4 regions of the Streptomyces sp. SP18CS02 genome follow, and region 4 is predicted to be linked to each of the others. Evidence: riboswitches for the same ligand, from Rfam matches in the RefSeq annotation. Region 4 holds a riboswitch; each other region holds the start of a gene.
The links. Region 4 has a riboswitch for cyclic di-AMP ahead of PUR26_RS27225 (C40 family peptidase). Riboswitches for the same ligand answer to the same signal wherever they lie in the genome.
Positions count from the first base shown of each region.

Region 1: linked by a shared signal. The riboswitch ahead of PUR26_RS26295 (transglycosylase family protein) and the one ahead of PUR26_RS27225 (C40 family peptidase) in region 4 are both predicted to bind cyclic di-AMP.
Region 2: linked by a shared signal. The riboswitch ahead of PUR26_RS17040 (M23 family metallopeptidase) and the one ahead of PUR26_RS27225 (C40 family peptidase) in region 4 are both predicted to bind cyclic di-AMP.
Region 3: linked by a shared signal. The riboswitch ahead of PUR26_RS03840 (M23 family metallopeptidase) and the one ahead of PUR26_RS27225 (C40 family peptidase) in region 4 are both predicted to bind cyclic di-AMP.

Region 1 is NZ_JAQYXC010000294.1:442,924-447,074, forward strand. Features, by position in the region: gene PUR26_RS26285 (cytochrome P450 family protein) at 1-129, shown strand, start outside; gene PUR26_RS26290 (transglycosylase family protein) at 242-1,222, shown strand; cyclic di-AMP (ydaO/yuaA leader) riboswitch at 1,482-1,654, shown strand; gene PUR26_RS26295 (transglycosylase family protein) at 1,658-2,338, shown strand; gene eno (phosphopyruvate hydratase) at 2,718-4,004, shown strand.
Region 2 is NZ_JAQYXC010000285.1:16,966-21,116, forward strand. Features, by position in the region: gene PUR26_RS17030 (PrsW family intramembrane metalloprotease) at 1-344, shown strand, start outside; gene PUR26_RS17035 (aldo/keto reductase) at 367-1,311, opposite strand; gene PUR26_RS17040 (M23 family metallopeptidase) at 1,621-2,670, opposite strand; cyclic di-AMP (ydaO/yuaA leader) riboswitch at 2,682-2,816, opposite strand; gene PUR26_RS17045 (PP2C family protein-serine/threonine phosphatase) at 3,178-4,151, opposite strand, start outside.
Region 3 is NZ_JAQYXC010000252.1:47,199-51,349, forward strand. Features, by position in the region: gene PUR26_RS03830 (HPr family phosphocarrier protein) at 152-433, shown strand; gene PUR26_RS03835 (GntR family transcriptional regulator) at 587-1,276, opposite strand; gene PUR26_RS03840 (M23 family metallopeptidase) at 1,568-2,350, opposite strand; cyclic di-AMP (ydaO/yuaA leader) riboswitch at 2,364-2,527, opposite strand; gene PUR26_RS03845 (M16 family metallopeptidase) at 2,813-4,151, opposite strand, start outside.
Region 4 is NZ_JAQYXC010000295.1:109,064-113,214, forward strand. Features, by position in the region: gene PUR26_RS27215 (C40 family peptidase) at 1-184, opposite strand, end outside; gene PUR26_RS27220 (hypothetical protein) at 527-880, shown strand; gene PUR26_RS27225 (C40 family peptidase) at 972-2,492, opposite strand; cyclic di-AMP (ydaO/yuaA leader) riboswitch at 2,500-2,658, opposite strand; gene pcrA (DNA helicase PcrA) at 2,858-4,151, shown strand, end outside.

The DNA of each region.
Region 1 (4,151 bases), on a different contig from region 4:
GCGACGCTGCTGACCCGCCTGCCCGACCTGCGACTCGCGGGGAATCCGGACGATTTGCGGTGGCGTGGAGGGCTCATTATGCGTGGACTGCGCACGCTCCCGGTCGAGTTCACATCCTATGCGAACTGACGCTCCATCAGATCTGTGACTTTCGCGTTATCTCCGCTGCATCGACTTGTAACAGACGTTCGAATGCCGCTACGTTCACCGTCACCTCAGCAGTCACGCGAAAGGCAACCGCATGCGCTCCGGGAACGGCCGGCACCGGCGACCTCGTCAGGCTCCCGCCATCATCGTCGCGGCAGGGGTGACCGGTTCCGCGATCGCCCTTCCGCTGCTCGGCGCGGGGTCCGCGTCGGCCGTCGAGGGCACCACCTGGGACCGGGTGGCCGAGTGCGAGTCCGGCGGCATGTGGAGCGCCGACCTCGGCAACGGCTTCTACGGCGGCCTCCAGTTCTCGCAGGAGACCTGGGAGACCTACGGCGGCACGGCGTACGCCCTGCGCGCCGACCTCGCCAGCCGCGCCCAGCAGATAGCCGTCGCCGAGAAGGCCTACGCGGCGCAGGGCATCGCCCCCTGGGAGACCTGCGCCCCCATCGCGGGACTCACCGACGGCAGCGCGCCCGTGGCGGGTCTGCCCTCGGCCGCCAAGCCCTCCGGCGCACCGGCCACTCCCGCCCCCTCGGCCTCCACCGGGACGGCGGACGGCGCGGACGGTGCCGACGGTTCGAAGTCGTCGACGCCCGAGGAGTCCACCACGCCCGCCGGGACCGCTTCCGGCTCGTCCGGCCCGGCCGCGTCCGCCAAGGACGACCCGGCCGGGGACGCCGGGACGGGCGGCGGCAAGCACCGGGGCGAGCCGGCCAGGGAGGCGCCGGTGGACGGTGACGCCTCCACCGACCCGGCGGACTCCGCCGACCCCGCCGCCTCCGAAGGCGACAAGGCCACCGGTACCGGCAATCCAGTCAATCCGGGCACCGAGCGCGAAACAGGCCGACATGCCTCACGGGGTGACGGAACGGCACGTGACGCCGAGGGGGTCGCGCTGGAGGACGGCCAGTACACCGTCCTGCCGGGCGACAACCTGTCGGACATCGCGGAGACGCACGAGCTGCCCGGCGGCTGGACTGCTCTCTACGACGCCAACAAGGCGACCGTGGGTGCGGATCCGGATCTGATCCAGCCTGGTCAGAGCCTGGATCTGACCGCGGCTCAGGAGTGATTCGCTCCCCTTTGTCCGCTTCTGTATAAGTGAGACAAGCGTCTCTTTGCGGCAACTGGCCCGGCTCGCCCGCCTGATCCGACCGATGTGCGGCTCACCAGCACAAATGTCCGCCAGGGGCGGGCCGGATTGGGTGTATTGACCCTGATGTCCATCTTTGAACATCAGGGAGGTCTGTGATTACGGTCGTAACTGCTCGCCACCGCGGGCCCCATCGACCGGTACGCCGAATCCTGCCGTCGGTCGACGGGAACAGTCGACGCTTCGAGCGCCGTAGGCAGGAGCGGGGGACCCAAGGTAAGCGCCGGGTCCGGCCATCGGGAGATGGCCGGCGACCGGCTCGGGGTGAAGCCGCGCGACACGTCGCGCGGCCGGGCAACTCACTAGGCCCGAACCCGACAGCTCACCTCGCAGGCGTCGGTGAGGAGATGTCCCATGCTGTTTTCCGGCAAGGCCAAGCACCGTCGTCCTTCCAAGGCCATCCGTTTCGCCGCGTTCGCCGGCATCACCGGCGCCGCCGTCGCCGCTCCCCTGATGGGCGCCACCACCGCCTCCGCCGCGACCACCGCGGAGTGGGACAAGGTCGCCCAGTGCGAGTCCGGCGGCGACTGGTCGATCAACACCGGCAACGGTTACTACGGCGGCCTGCAGTTCTCCTCCTCGACCTGGGCCGCGTACGGCGGCACCGCGTACGCCGCGAGCGCCGACCAGGCGTCCAAGTCGCAGCAGATCCAGGTCGCCGAGAAGGTCCTGGCGGGCCAGGGCAAGGGTGCCTGGCCGAGCTGCGGCGTCGGCCTGTCCAACGCCTCCTACGACGGCGGCTCCGCCCAGGAGAGCGCCCCGAAGCAGGAGGAGCGCAAGGCCGAGCAGCCCACCACGCGCAGCGAGCAGCGCACCGCGCCGAAGCAGGCCGCGCCGAAGACCGTGACCACCCCGACCGGCGAGAAGGTCGAGAAGGGTGACGGCGAGTACAAGGTCGAGGCGGGCGACACGCTCGGCACCATCGCCGAGGCGCACGGCGTCAAGGGCGGCTGGCAGAAGCTGTTCGAGCTGAACAAGGACATCGTCGACGACGCCGACCTGATCTTCCCCGGCCAGCAGCTCCACCTGAAGTGACCCCCTGAGCCCGTCGGCCCGCCCCGGGCCGCCGGCTCCACCCGCCCACCGGCCCGGCCAGGACCGCCGGCCGCGACGCGTCCCTCCATCAGGGGCCCGCTCGCCCCGGTCCGGCCGGCCCGTGCGGACCACCCCGGCCCGCCGCGCTCTCCCCCGTGCGCGGCGGGCCGGGGTTTTTCGGTGGCGTGGGCCGGTCCATGTGGTTACCGCCCAGTAAATCCTGTGGTTGTTTGCCCGCCAATGCCGGGCCTTGAACCCTTTTTCGTCCCACGGGGCGGGCGTCGGCTGGCCACGGCCCCGGAGCCGGTTAGGCTCTTGTCGCAAGGCCAAGAGACCCTGCACTGCAAGCGTCACATTTTGCGTCACATCCCAGAAGGAGATGCTCGTGCCGTCCATCGACGTCGTCGTAGCCCGGGAAATCCTGGACTCCCGAGGCAACCCCACGGTCGAGGTCGAGGTCGGCCTCGACGACGGCAGCACCGGCCGTGCTGCCGTCCCCTCCGGTGCCTCCACCGGTGCGTTCGAGGCCCTGGAGCTTCGCGACGGTGACCAGAACCGCTACCTCGGCAAGGGTGTCGAGAAGGCCGTCCTCGCCGTCATCGAGCAGATCGGCCCGGAGCTCGTCGGCTACGACGCCACCGAGCAGCGGCTGATCGACCAGGCGATGTTCGACCTGGACGCCACCCCGGACAAGTCGTCGCTCGGCGCCAACGCCATCCTCGGCGTCTCGCTCGCCGTCGCGCACGCCGCCTCCGAGGCGTCCGACCTCCCGCTCTTCCGCTACCTGGGCGGCCCCAACGCGCACCTGCTGCCGGTGCCGATGATGAACATCCTGAACGGCGGCTCGCACGCCGACTCCAACGTGGACATCCAGGAGTTCATGATCGCCCCGATCGGGGCGGAGTCCTTCTCCGAGGCCCTGCGCTGGGGCGCCGAGGTCTACCACACCCTGAAGAAGGTCCTGAAGGAGAAGGGCCTCTCCACGGGTCTGGGCGACGAGGGCGGCTTCGCGCCGAACCTGGAGTCCAACCGCGCCGCCCTCGACCTCATCCTCGAGGCCATCAAGCAGGCCGGCTACGTCCCGGGCAAGGACATCGCCCTGGCGCTCGACGTCGCCGCGTCCGAGTTCTACAAGGACGGCTCGTACGAGTTCGAGGGCAAGTCCCGCTCGGCCGCCGAGATGACCGAGTACTACGAGGAGCTCGTCTCCGCGTACCCGCTGGTCTCCATCGAGGACCCGCTGTTCGAGGACGACTGGGCCGGCTGGAAGGTCATCACCGACCGCCTGGGCGCCAAGGTCCAGATCGTCGGCGACGACCTCTTCGTCACCAACCCGGAGCGTCTGGCCCGCGGCATCGAGGAGGGCTCGGCGAACGCCCTGCTCGTGAAGGTGAACCAGATCGGTTCGCTGACCGAGACCCTGGACGCCGTCGAGATGGCCCAGCGCAACGGCTTCAAGTGCATGATGTCGCACCGCTCCGGCGAGACCGAGGACGTCACCATCGCCGACCTCGCCGTCGCCGTGAACTGCGGCCAGATCAAGACCGGCGCCCCGGCCCGCTCGGACCGCGTCGCCAAGTACAACCAGCTGCTGCGCATCGAGGAGATCCTCGACGACGCCGCGGTGTACGCCGGCCGCAGCGCCTTCCCGCGCTTCAAGGGCTGACCTCGCCCCTGGGCGGCCCGTAGGACGCCCGGTTACGTACGTCCCCGCACTCGGTCCCGTACCGTGTGCGGGGACGGCTTGCTTCCGCGCGCCTCACGGCCAGGACCGGAGCGAAGCGGAGCGTACGTATACAGGGGAGGCGGAGCA
Region 2 (4,151 bases), on a different contig from region 4:
CCGCGGCCGGCTGGCTCTCCGCCGCCGAACCGCTCGCCCTGTCCTCGATGCGTGCGCGCGGCGTGGCCCGGGACTACGCGGGCCGTACGTACGGTGCGGCGGCGGCACGGGCGGTCGGCGAGTACGAGGCGTTCGCGACCTCCCTGGCGTTCCTGCGGCACCGGGCCCGCCGGGGTGCGGCGGGCCCGGACTTCATGGCGCGCGAACAGGAGCTCCTGCACCACCTGTGGCAGCGCAAGGAGATAGCCGGCCCGGCGCTCACCTACGCGGCCCAGGCGACCGGCCGGGTGTGGACGCCGCCCCCGTACATGAACTACGGCGGCTACAACCCGTACCGGTACTGACGGTACTGAGCCCTGCCCGGGTCTACTCCGAGGCGGCGGTCAGGGCCGCCAGCTCGTCCGCCGTCAGTTCCAGACCGGCGACCGCCAGCAGGGCGGGCAGCTGCTCGGCCGTACGGGCCGAGGCGAGCGGCGCCGCGACGGTCGGCCGGGCCGCCAGCCAGGCGAGGGCGACCGTGGCGATCTCGGCGCCGCGCTCCTGGGCGACGGTGTCGAGCGCGCCGAGGACCTTGCGGCCGCGCTCGGTCTCCAGGTGCTTGCCCGCGCCCTCGGCCCGGGCGCTCTCGACGCTCGCGCCCGGCCGGTACTTGCCGGTGAGGAAGCCGGAGGCCAGCGCGAAGTACGGCACGGCGCCGAGCCCGGCGCGCTCCGCGGTCTCCAGGAGCTGTCCCTCGTAGGTGTCGCGCGAGACCAGGTTGTAGTGCGGCTGGATCGCGGAGTACGCGGTGAGGCCCTCGCGCGCGGAGAAGTCCAGGGCCTCCTGGAGCCGCTCGGGGGTGATGTTGGAAGCGGCGACGGCCCGCACCTTGCCCTCCTTCACCAGCTGGTCGAGAGCGGTGACGAAGTCCTCGACCGGCACGCCCGGGTCGTCGAAGTGCGTGTAGTACAGGTCTATGTACTCGGTGCGCAGACGGCGCAGCGACTCCTCGACCGCGGCCTTGATGTTCGCGGGGGCGAGGCCCTTGTACCGGGGGTGGGCGCCGACCTTGGTGGCGATGACGACGTCGGAGCGGTTGCCGCGGGAGGCCAGCCAGTTGCCGATGATCGTCTCCGACTCACCGCCCTCGTTGCCCGGTGCCCAGGCCGAATAGCCGTCGGCGGTGTCGATGAAGTTGCCGCCCGCGGCGGCGTACGCGTCGAGCACGGCGAAGGACTGCGTCTCGTCGGCGGTCCAGCCGAACACGTTGCCGCCGAGCGCGAGCGGGAAGACGTCGAGCCCTGAGGTGCCCAGAGGGCGGAGAGAAGTCATGGGGGGATCAACGACGCAGCCCCCGGGAGCATTCCGGGGAGCCGGAACCACGGGACCGGGCAGGACCGCGAGCGGGCGGGACGGCAACCGGGCGGGACGGCAACCGGGCCGGGCGGCTACCGGGCCGGGCGGCAGGAAACCGAAGGGAAGCAGGCAAAAGGGCGGCGGGGAACCCGGCGGGGAGAAGGCCGGCAGCCCTGGCGTCGGGGGGTGGGAGGCCAGGGCCGCCGGGGGCCGTTCACGGGTTCCGGCACCGGATCGTCCCGGTGCGCCGCGGAGCCCGGCGCGAAGGGGCGGGAGGACAGGGCGTCAGACGGTCAGGCCCTTGCTGCGCAGCCAGGCCGCGGGGTCGATGCCGTCGCCGCCCGACGTGCGCACCTCCAGGTGCAGGTGCTCGCCGGTCACATTGCCGGTGGCGCCGACCCGTCCGATGGTCTCGCCGGTGCCGACCTGCTGTCCGACGCCGACCGTCATGGACGAGAGGTGGCAGTACCAGATCTCCGTACCGTCCTCCAGCTCCAGGACGATGCGGTAGCCGTACGAGCCGGAGTAGCCGGCCGACTTGATGGTCCCGCTGTGGACGGCCTTGGTCGGGGTACCCGCCCGGGCCGCGAAGTCCAGGCCGGTGTGGTGCCCGGAGGACCACATGGAGCCGGACTGCCCGTACGTGGCGGTGAGGGTGTACGAGGAGGTGGGCAGGGAGTAGCTCGACGCGAGCTTGGCCAGCCGCGCGGCCTCCGCCTTCGCCTCGGCTTCCGCCGCCGCCTTCTTCTCGGCCTCCTCGGCCTTCTTCTGGGCGGCGGTCTGCTGGGACTTCGCCTCGGCGGCGGCCTGCTCGGCGGCGGTCTTCTCGGCGGCCGCCTTCGCCTCGGCGTCGGCGGACGCCTGCTGCTGTTCGGCCTGCTGGAGGATACGGACGCGCAGCGCCTCGCCGGCGTCCTCGGCCTCCTGGCCGGCCTGGTCGTCCCGGCCTGCCCCGCGGTCGTCGCCGGAGAGGGACAGGGCGGTGAGCGGCGCGTTGTCGGCGGTCCCCGTGACGCCCTCGCCCTCGTCCTCGTCGTCGAGGAGGGAGCCGATGTCCGGCAGGTCGGGCAGGGAGATGGAGACCGCGGGCTTGTCCTGCGCGGTGGCTATGCCGCCCGCACCGACCGCCGCGATGACTCCGACACCGAGGACGGTGGAGCTGCGGGCGAGACCGCCGCGCTGCTTGGCGACACGATGACGGCCGCGAACCGGGCGAACGGTGTCCTCGGTGGGATTCCACTCCGCCCACTGCGTGTTTGCGGGCGTGGCGTCAGGGGCACCCGAAGGGCCGGGAGAGCCGGGAAAGACCTCGGGAGCAGGACTGTTGGACGCCACGGAGGCGCACTCCTTTCCTTCCTTCTCGCCTACCGGGTTAGCTGACGGGTTCGGAGCAGGAAGGTCTCCTACGGGTCTGGTTCGACCCGATTCACCCCAAGGTGGTGGTTCCCCGGTTCCCTTGCGGAATTCGGCGCGCGCGCACGGTGCCGTCTCTTGCGACGACTGGGACGACCGCGCTGCGTTATCGAACGTTAATAGACGCGAGGGCCGTATTCCAAGCTGTTCCTACTGATCATTACCGTGCTGGCCAGGACGTACCGGGTCACACACGGGCACAGCCGGGCGAGTTGACCGCCCCTCAGAAACACCGGCCGCCTCTTATTTTTCTGACCGTTCGTCAACTGTTATGCGGAGTGGTGCTCGTCGACTACGTACCGTGGTCGAGTCCCTCCCGGCGTACCCCTGCCACGCGGTCGCCCTGGCGTCACCGCGGTCGCCGCGGCCACGGCAAAGCGGCAGACACGGCAGACACGGGGGACACGGCGGCAACAGCAGTCACGGCAGTCACGGCACCAATGGGATCGTCGTCCGCCGGTCGGGCTGCCCCTCCTCGGGCCGGCTGACCGCCAGCAGCGCCAGGTCGTCGGTCGCCCCGCCGCCTGTGTGCCGCCGCACGTCCTCCACCAGCGCGTCCAGCAGTGCCTCGGGCCCCGGGAAGACCCGCCCGGCCAGCCGCGCCACCGGGTCGTAGAACTCCCCCCGCGCGTCGCGCGCCTCGGACAGCCCGTCCGTGTAGAAGAGCAGCGTCGCCCCCGGCGGGTAGGACACCTCGTACGCCCGGTCCGGCCACGCCGCCAGGTCGGCCATGCCCAGCGGCAGCGCGGTCTCGTTCGGCTCCAGCAGTTCCACGGTCGCGTCGGGGTTCATCCGCAACGGCTCGGGATGGCCCCGGTCGACGATCCGCACCACGGTGTCCCCGCGCGGGATCTCGGCCAGTACGGCGGTGGTGAACCCCTCGAAGGCGTCCAGTCCGTCGCGCCGGGTGCCCTCGCGCGCGAGCGCGCGCTCCAGCCGCTGCGCCACGCCCTCCAGGGAGCTCTCCTGCTCGGCCGCCTCCCGGAAGGCGCCGATGACGACCGCGACCGCCTCGACCGCCCCCAGACCCTTGCCTCGTACGTCGCCGACCACGAGCCGGACGCCGTAGGGCGTGTCCTGCACGGCGAAGAGGTCGCCGCCGATGTACGTGTCCGCCTGCGCGGCCTCGTACCGCGCCGCGATGTCCAGACCGCCGATCCGTTTGGCGGGGCTGGGCAGCACGGCCCGCTGGGCGGTCTCGGCGATCACCCGCGCCGAGGCGAGACGCTCGCCGCCCCGCCGCACGACCCGGTTGATGAACAGCGCGAGCGCGGAGACGGTCCCGATGGTGACGACCTCGGTCAGGGCCGGGGCCTCGTCCATGGTCCCGCCGTGGAGGCGCAGCACCACCACGGCGACCAGGGCGACGAGGCCCGCCAGCAGCGTGGCGCCGAAACTGAAGA
Region 3 (4,151 bases), on a different contig from region 4:
GAGCGCGGCAAGGTGAAGGGGCCGACGGTCCTGGAAAGGACCTGGAAGGGACACGTCCGGGCCGCCGGAGGCGGGCCGGAAGCCGGTTCGAGCACCCGGCAGGACATGAGAGACTGGTCTAGACAACCGCTAGGACTTGAAGGGCAACATCATGGCTGAGCGCCGCGTCAATGTCGGCTGGGCCGAGGGCCTGCACGCCCGCCCCGCCTCCATCTTCGTCCGTGCCGCCACGGCCGCCGGCGTCCCCGTGACGATCGCCAAGGCCGACGGGAACCCGGTGAACGCCGCGTCGATGCTCGCGGTGCTCGGCCTGGGCGCGCAGGGCGGCGAGGAGATCGTGCTCGCTTCGGACGCCGAGGGTGCGGACATCGCGCTGGACCGTCTGGCGAAGCTGGTCGCCGAAGGTCTCGACGAGCTGCCCGAGACCGTCTGACGGTCCCCGCGGCGGAAACAACTTCAGAACAGCACACGGCGGAGCCGTATCGACCTGAATTCCGGGGCGATACGGCTCCACTGTTCCGTTCCGTTCATGAGCAGGGGAATTCCGGCACGGAATTCCCCGCCCCCTTTGTATACGGACCCATTGTTAATTGCGGACGCTCGCGGTGTTGACGGCATGTTGCGAAGTCCTCACGCGCCCGGCGGCCCGCTCGGGCCGCCGCAGCCGGTGCGCCCCCAGCGAACGCTCGGCGTGCTGGGCGGTGAGCGCCCGGGCCCGTTCGGCATCGCCGCGCGCCACGGCGTCCACGATCGCGCCGTGCTCGGCCCACTCCTCGACCGGGTGCGCGGTCCGCTCGACCGTGTACATCCAGGCGATCTTGTGCCGGAGCTGGGTGAGCAGGGCGGTCAGACCCGGGCTGCCGGACGCCTGGGCGAGGGTCTCGTGGAACCAGCCGCCGAGTGAGCGCAGGTCCTCGCCCTGACCTCGACGGGCCCGCTCCTGCCCCAGCCTGACCAGCCCGCGCAGCACCTTGAGGTGGGCCTCGGTGCGGCGCTGGGCGGCGCGCGCCGCGCCCAGCGGTTCCAGCAGCGCGCGGACCTCCAGGAGGTCGGCCGCCTCCTGCTCGGTCGGCTCGGCGACACACGCTCCGGCGTGGCGCCGGGTGATGACGAACCCCTCCGACTCCAGGGTGCGCAGCGCCTCCCGGACGGGTACCCGAGAAACCCCGTAGCGGCGCGCCAGCTGCTCCTCGGTCAGCCGGCTGCCGCGCTCGAACACACCGGTGACGATGTCATCGCGGATCGCCGTGCATACCGAGTGCGCGGGAATGCGCATACCGAACCTCCGACTTGATCCGCGCGAAACTCAGCTGATTGACGCTCTGTTCGGTGACTCTATTGCAGCAGGCCGGAATTTCCGATGCCTACTCGGAATCCATGTATATCTTTTGGCCAGGATGTCGGGACCACGGGCCGGAAGTCCGCTCCGGGGGCCCTCGGGACGTGCGGAGGGCGCCGGGCGGGACCGCGGGCCCCGGCCCCCGGGGCCGGGGCGCCGAGGCAGGGGAGGACGCGCGAAGGCCCCGGCTCGGAAGGAGCCGGGGCCTTGGCGCGTACGGGCGGAGCGTCAGACGTTGACGCCGTGCGAGCGCAGGTACGCGACGGGGTCGATGTCCGAGCCGTAGTCGGCGCCGGCCCGGGCCTCGAAGTGGAGGTGCGGACCCGAGGAGTTGCCGGTCGAGCCGGAGAGCCCGATCTGCTGGCCCGGCGTGACGCTCTGGCCGACCGACACCGCGATGGAGGAGAGGTGGCCGTACTGGGTGTACGTGCCGTCGTTCATCCGGATGACGATGTTGTTGCCGTACGCGCCGCCCCAGCCGGCCTCGACGACGGTGCCGGAACCCACGGCCACGACGGAGGAGCCGGACGCGGCGTGGAAGTCGATGCCGGTGTGGCTGCCGGAGGACCACATGGCGCCGCCGGTCTGGTAGCCGGTGCTGACGTACGAGCCGGCGACGGGCAGCTGAAAGGAGTTGAGCCGCTTGCGCTCGGCCTCGCGGGCGGCGCGCTCACGGGCCTCGCGGGCCTCCTTGGCGCGGGCCTCGGCCTTGCGCTTCGCCTCGGCCTCGGCCTTCGCCTTGGCCTTCGCCAGGGCGGCGGCCTCCTCGGCCTCCTGCTCCTGGGCCTCGGCCTGGGCGTCGATCCGCTCGGCGAGCGAGTCGGTGACGACGACCTGGTTGAGGCCGGTGTCCTCGAGCGAGCGGGTGTCCGTGTCGGCGGCGAGCGCCGGGGAAGCGAGGGTTCCGATGACGCCGGTGGTGGCGAGGGCCGCGACGCCGGCGACGTGCGCGCTCTTGCGGCTCATGCGGCTCGGGGCACGGTGCTTCCCGGTGGCACGGGTGAACGCCATGAAGTGGCTGATCCTTTCCTTCCTTCTCGCCTACCGGGTTAGCTGACGGGTTCGGAGCAGGAAGGTCTCCTACGGGCCCCTCCGCACGGCGGCGAAGGCGTCCGATTCACCCCAGGGACTGAGTGGGTCCCCGGCTCCCCAGGCTCGCGCCTGACGGGGACTCGGCGATGGCTGTCCGGTGCCGCGGGTGCGGCGGTCGAACCGGGCGGACAGCGCATCAGACGCTAAGCGGCCGATCTTTCAATCACCAAATGGTCACGCTGTTTTGTAGCGCACGCCACAGGGCAGACACACAACCTCCGCAACATTTGGGACATAAGACGCAGCAAAAGCGGAACCCCGGCATCCGATGGGATGCCGGGGTTCCACGGTGCGGCGCATCCGGTCCCACCGTGCGACGGAACCGCAATCGCCGCAGGTGAGGCCGGGCGGTTGCCGCCGCTGCCGTCCGGAACGGGTCAATCAGCCCGTGACCACGGTCACTTCACCGATGCCCAGCGCCTCGACCGGCTCCTTGATCTGTGCGGCGTCACCGACGAGCACCGTCACGAGACGGTCCACCGGGAAGGCGCTGACGGCCGCGGCGGTGGCCTCCACGGTCCCGGTCTCGGCGAGGCGCGCGTACATCTGCGCCTGGAAGTCGTCCGGGAGGTACTGCTCGACCTGGTCGGCGAGCGTGGCCGCGACCGAGGCCGCCGTCTCGTACTTGAGCGGGGCCACGCCCACCAGGTTCTGCACGGCCACATCACGCTCGGCGTCGGTCAGGCCCTCCGCCGCGAGGGTGCTCAGCACCTTCCACAGATCCGCCAGGGCGGGGCCGCTGTTGGGCGTGTCGACCGAACCGCTGATGGCCAGCATCGAGGCACCGGTCCCGTCGGGTGCCGAGCGCAGTACCTGCCCGAAGGACCGTACGCCGTAGGTGTACCCCTTCTCCTCGCGCAGGACCCGGTCCAGGCGGGAGGTGAGCGTGCCGCCCAGGCAGTACGTGCCCAGCACCTGGGCCGGCCAGACGCGGTCGTGCCGGTCGGGACCGACGCGGCCGATCAGCATCTGGGTCTGGACCGCGCCCGGGCGGTCCACGATGACGACCCGGCCGGTGTCGTCGGCGGTGATCGGCGGTACGGGGCGGGGCTCGGCGGGCTTGCCCGTCCAGGCGCCGAGGGTCTCGGCGAGCACCTCGTCGAGATCGACGTCCGTGAGGTCGCCGACGACGACGGCCGTGGCCGTGGCGGGACGGATGTGCGCGTCGTAGAAGGAGCGGACGGCGCCGGAGTCGATGCGCGCCACGGTCTCCTCGGTCCCCTGGCGGGGGCGCGACATGCGCGAGGTGGCCGGGAAGAGCTCCTTGGAGAGCTGCATGGCGGCGCGGCGGGCCGGGTTGGCCGTCTCGTGGGGGATCTCGTCGAGCCGGTTGCGGACGAGGCGCTCGACCTCGCCGTCGGCGAACGCGGGCGCGCGCAGCGCCTCGGCGACCAGGCCGAGGGCCTTGGAGAGCCGGGAGACCGGGACCTCCAGGGAGACCCGGACGCCGGGGTGGTCGGCGTGGGCGTCGAGGGTGGCACCGCAGCGCTCCAGCTCGGCGGCGAACTCCTCGGCCGTGTGCTGGTCGGTGCCCTCCGACAGGGCCCGCGCCATGATCGTGGCGACGCCGTCCAGGCCCTCGGGCTCGGCGTCCAGCGGGGCGGCGAGGAAGATCTCCACGGCCACGACCTGCTGGCCGGGGCGGTGGCATCGCAGCACCGTCACACCGTTGTCGAGCACGCCGCGCTCGGGGGCCGGGAAGGCCCAGGGCCGGGCCGTA
Region 4 (4,151 bases):
CCTCGGCCTGCTGGTACAGCCGGTCGACCTCGGTCTTGACCTGGGCGGGCGTGAGCCGGGGCTCGGCCTGCCCGATGCCCTCGAAGGCGGTGGCCGTCGCCGCCCCGGCGAGCGCGAGGACGGCGGCGGTGCGGCCGGCCGGTCCGCTCAACGGGCGCTGCCTGGGCTTCCGGTGCGCTGCCACGGGGGCGGTCACTTCCCTTCGTGCGGTCCTGACGGGTCCGGCGGCGGACCCGTCGGGGGAGCGGGCCGCCGCCGGATCTCCCGGGCGGGGCGGCCGACTGCCGTCCGGGTGGGGCCCGGACGGAGGTGGGGAGAGCCGGCCGCCTGGGGCAGGACGCTAGGCCTGAGGGTCACGGGGCTGGGAGGCCATGACCGCAACTGGCCGCAGGTGAGGTTTCCCGTACGGATTCCGAGGGGCCCCATGCGTCCGGAATTACATATTCCGGATCAGCTGTGACCGATGCGTCGAAAGAGGCGCACCTGGCCGCAGGGCGGTGCTATGGCCCCGGCTAGGCTCCGCCCCATGGACGTACTCATCAATGTCTTCGTCGCCCTGCACATCATCGGTATCGCCTCCCTGCTGGGCGGCTTCCTGACCCAGATGAAGGCGATGAGCGCGGGCACGGCACGCTTCGTCCCCGCCATGCTGCACGGCGCCCTGACGATGCTGATCACGGGCGTCGCGCTGGTGGGCCTCAACCAGGCCGACGACCAGACCGTCGACAACGTCAAGATCGGCGTGAAGCTGGCGCTGCTGGTGGTGATCCTCGGCCTGGTCTACGTGAAGCGGGACGAGGAGAAGGTGGAGAAGGGGATCTTCGCGGCCGTGGGCGGTCTGACCGTGGCCAACATCTTCATCGCGACGCTCTGGACCTGATGCCCCGGCGGCGGGGCCGGCCGCGGCCCCACTGCCGCGGCGTACGCCCTCGGTCCCGTACCGCCCCCGACCCCCGCCGTCACCGCCCGGTTCAGGCCGGGCGCACGCTGCCGTGGATCGGCATGCAGTAGACCGACTCCTCGCGGACGTTCGCGCCGGGCTTCGGCGCGTGGATCATCCGGCCCTCGCCCTCGTAGATGCCGACATGGCTGATGTCGTCGTAGAAGAACACCAGGTCGCCGGGGCGCAGAGCCTCCATGTCGACGGGGGTGCCGAACTCGATCTGGCCCCAGGTGGTCCGCGGCAGTTCGACTCCGGCCGCCCTCCACGCCGCCTGGGTGAGGCCGGAGCAGTCGTAGGAGCTCGGGCCGGTCGCGCCCCACACGTACGGCTTGCCGACCTGGGCGCGGGCGAAGGCCAGCACCTTGTCCGCCTTGGCCGAGCGGCTCCCGGTCCCGGCGCCGGCCGAGGTGCCGTACCCGGTGGCGGCGGCGGTGGCGCTTGCGGTCCAGGAGCCGCGACCGGTACTCGTCTCCGGCTGCTGTTCCCGGTCCTGGCTCTGCTCCCGGCGGAGCCGGTCCTGGCGCGCACGGGCCGCTTCCGCCTCTTCGCGGACCCTCGCCTCCGCCCGCAGCCGGGCCTGCGCCTCGCGCCTGTGGTCCAGCTCCGCCCGTCGCGTCAGCTCCTCGACGGTCACGCTCGACAGCAGGTCGCGTGCCTCGCGCAGCTTGCGCTGGACGTCCTGCTTGCTGGCCCGCAGGACCGCCTGAGAGGCGGTGAGGGCATCCACGCCGCCGGCCGCCTCGGCGGTCCGTTCCTTGGCCTCCACGGCTTCCGCCGCCTCCACGGCTTCCACCGCCTCCGCGGCCTCCGCCGACGAGTGCCGCGTCCCGTGGCCGGCAAGCGCCTGCTGCCCGTGCTCGGCGGGCGGGTCGGACAACGCGGTCCGGTGGGGCTCGTGGTCCGGTCGGGGCAGGAGCGGCCGCGGGACCTGCGGGGTCTGCCGGACCTCCTGCGTCTGCTGGGTCCGCTGGACCTCCGGCATCCCCTGGAACTGCTGGACCTGCTGGACGTCCTGGACCTGCTGGGTGTGCTGGATCTGGTGGACGTCCTGGACCTCCGGCATCTGCTGGGTCCGCTGGACCTCCGGCATCTGCTGGGTCTGCTCGGCGTACGCCTGCGGGTCGGCGGCGACGATCAGCCCCGTGGCCTGGGCGACGGCGCCCGGGCGGGGCTCCCCGGCGGTGTAGGTGCCCAGCGTGCGGCGGGTCTCGTTCAGCGGCTGCGCCCGCTTACCGGCCCCGTCGAACAGCTTGTCGACCGTCAGCCTCCGCCGGGGCGCGGCCTCCTTGGGGCTGTCGTACTGCCGCTCGTACTGCCGCGTCCCCGTACCGGCCTGCCGGTACAGGGCGTCGACCTTCCGCTGGACCTCCTCGGCCGTCGGCTTCGCGTCCGGGCTGGACGGTACGGCGTCGGGAGCCGTCCGGGAGGGCGCCGCGTCCGCGTTCTGCGCGGACAGGAGGGAGACCGAGGCGATGGCGGCCGTCGTGACCCCGACGGCGGGGGAGTGCGCGCGGGTGGTGCGGGTGCGCGGCTTGCGATGCGACGCCAAGGCCGGCATCTCCTTCCGTGAACCGCCTACCGGGTTAGCTGTCGGGTTCGGGCGACGGAAGGTGCCCTACGGCCGTACGCGGACAGGCCGATTCACCCCGGTCCTGCATGTGGGTCCCCGGTTCCGTACTTCCTGAGCGAAAGGCCGGATTCGGCGTGGACGGCCCGGTTGGCGTGGTTCGCCGATGGGGTTACAGACCGCCTTCGCGAGCACGCTAGCCAAACTGTGGTGGTGCTGTGAAGGATGATGTTCGATATGCCCTATACGTTTTCGTTATCTTTACTTCGGGTAATGAATCCGGTGCTCATCGTGACGAAGGCGGTTCGGCCGCGACTGTCAGTGGAGCGGCCTAGACTCGATAGGCGATGAGCAGCCTCTTTGACGACAGCTTCCTGGCGGACCTCCGGAACCACCGCTCCGAGGAGCCCCCGCCGCCGCCCGAGCACGACGAGCCGGCCGCGGAGGAGGTTCCGCACGACCTCTTCGGGGGCAGGTTCGACGTGCCCCCGGCCCGGGACGCGCACTACCGTGACGGCGCCCCCCGTCCGGTGGTGGACGCGGCCGCCCTGGTCGAGGGGCTGAACGAACAGCAGCGCGCCGCCGTCGTGCACACCGGTTCGCCGCTGCTCATCGTGGCCGGCGCCGGTTCCGGCAAGACCCGCGTGCTGACCCACCGCATCGCGCACCTGCTGGCCACGCGCAACGTGCACCCCGGGCAGATACTGGCGATCACCTTCACCAACAAGGCCGCCGGGGAGATGAAGGAGCGCGTCGAGCAGCTCGTCGGCCCGCGCGCGGGCGCCATGTGGGTGATGACCTTCCACAGCGCCTGTGTGCGCATCCTGCGCCGCGAGTCGAAGAGGCTCGGCTTCACCTCCTCCTTCTCGATCTACGACGCGGCCGATTCCAAGCGCCTGATGGCGCTGTGCTGCCGTGACCTGGACCTCGACCCGAAGCGGTACCCGCCCAAGTCGTTCAGCGCCAAGGTCTCGAACCTGAAGAACGAGCTGATCGACGAGGAGACCTTCGCCGACCAGGCCGCCGACGGCTTCGAGAAGACGCTCGCCGAGGCGTACCGGATGTACCAGGCGCGGCTGCGCGAGGCCAACGCCCTGGACTTCGACGACATCATCATGACGACCGTCCACCTGCTCCAGGCGTTCCCGGACGTCGCCGAGCACTACCGCCGCCGCTTCCGCCACGTCATGGTCGACGAGTACCAGGACACCAACCACGCCCAGTACACGCTCGTACGCGAACTGGTCGGCACCGGGTACGAGGACATGGCCCCGGCGGAGCTGTGCGTCGTCGGTGACGCCGACCAGTCGATCTACGCCTTCCGGGGTGCGACCATCCGCAACATCCTCCGGTTCGAGGAGGACTACCCGGACGCGACCACGATCCTGCTGGAGCAGAACTACCGCTCCACCCAGACGATCCTCTCCGCCGCCAACGCGGTGATCGAGCGCAACGAGAGCCGCCGTCCCAAGAACCTGTGGACCAACGCCGGCGAGGGCGCCCGGATCACCGGGTACGTCGCCGACACCGAGCACGACGAGGCGCAGTTCGTCGCCGACGAGATCGACCGGCTGACGGACGCGGGCGACGCGAAGGCCGGCGACGTCGCCATCTTCTATCGCACCAACGCCCAGTCCCGTG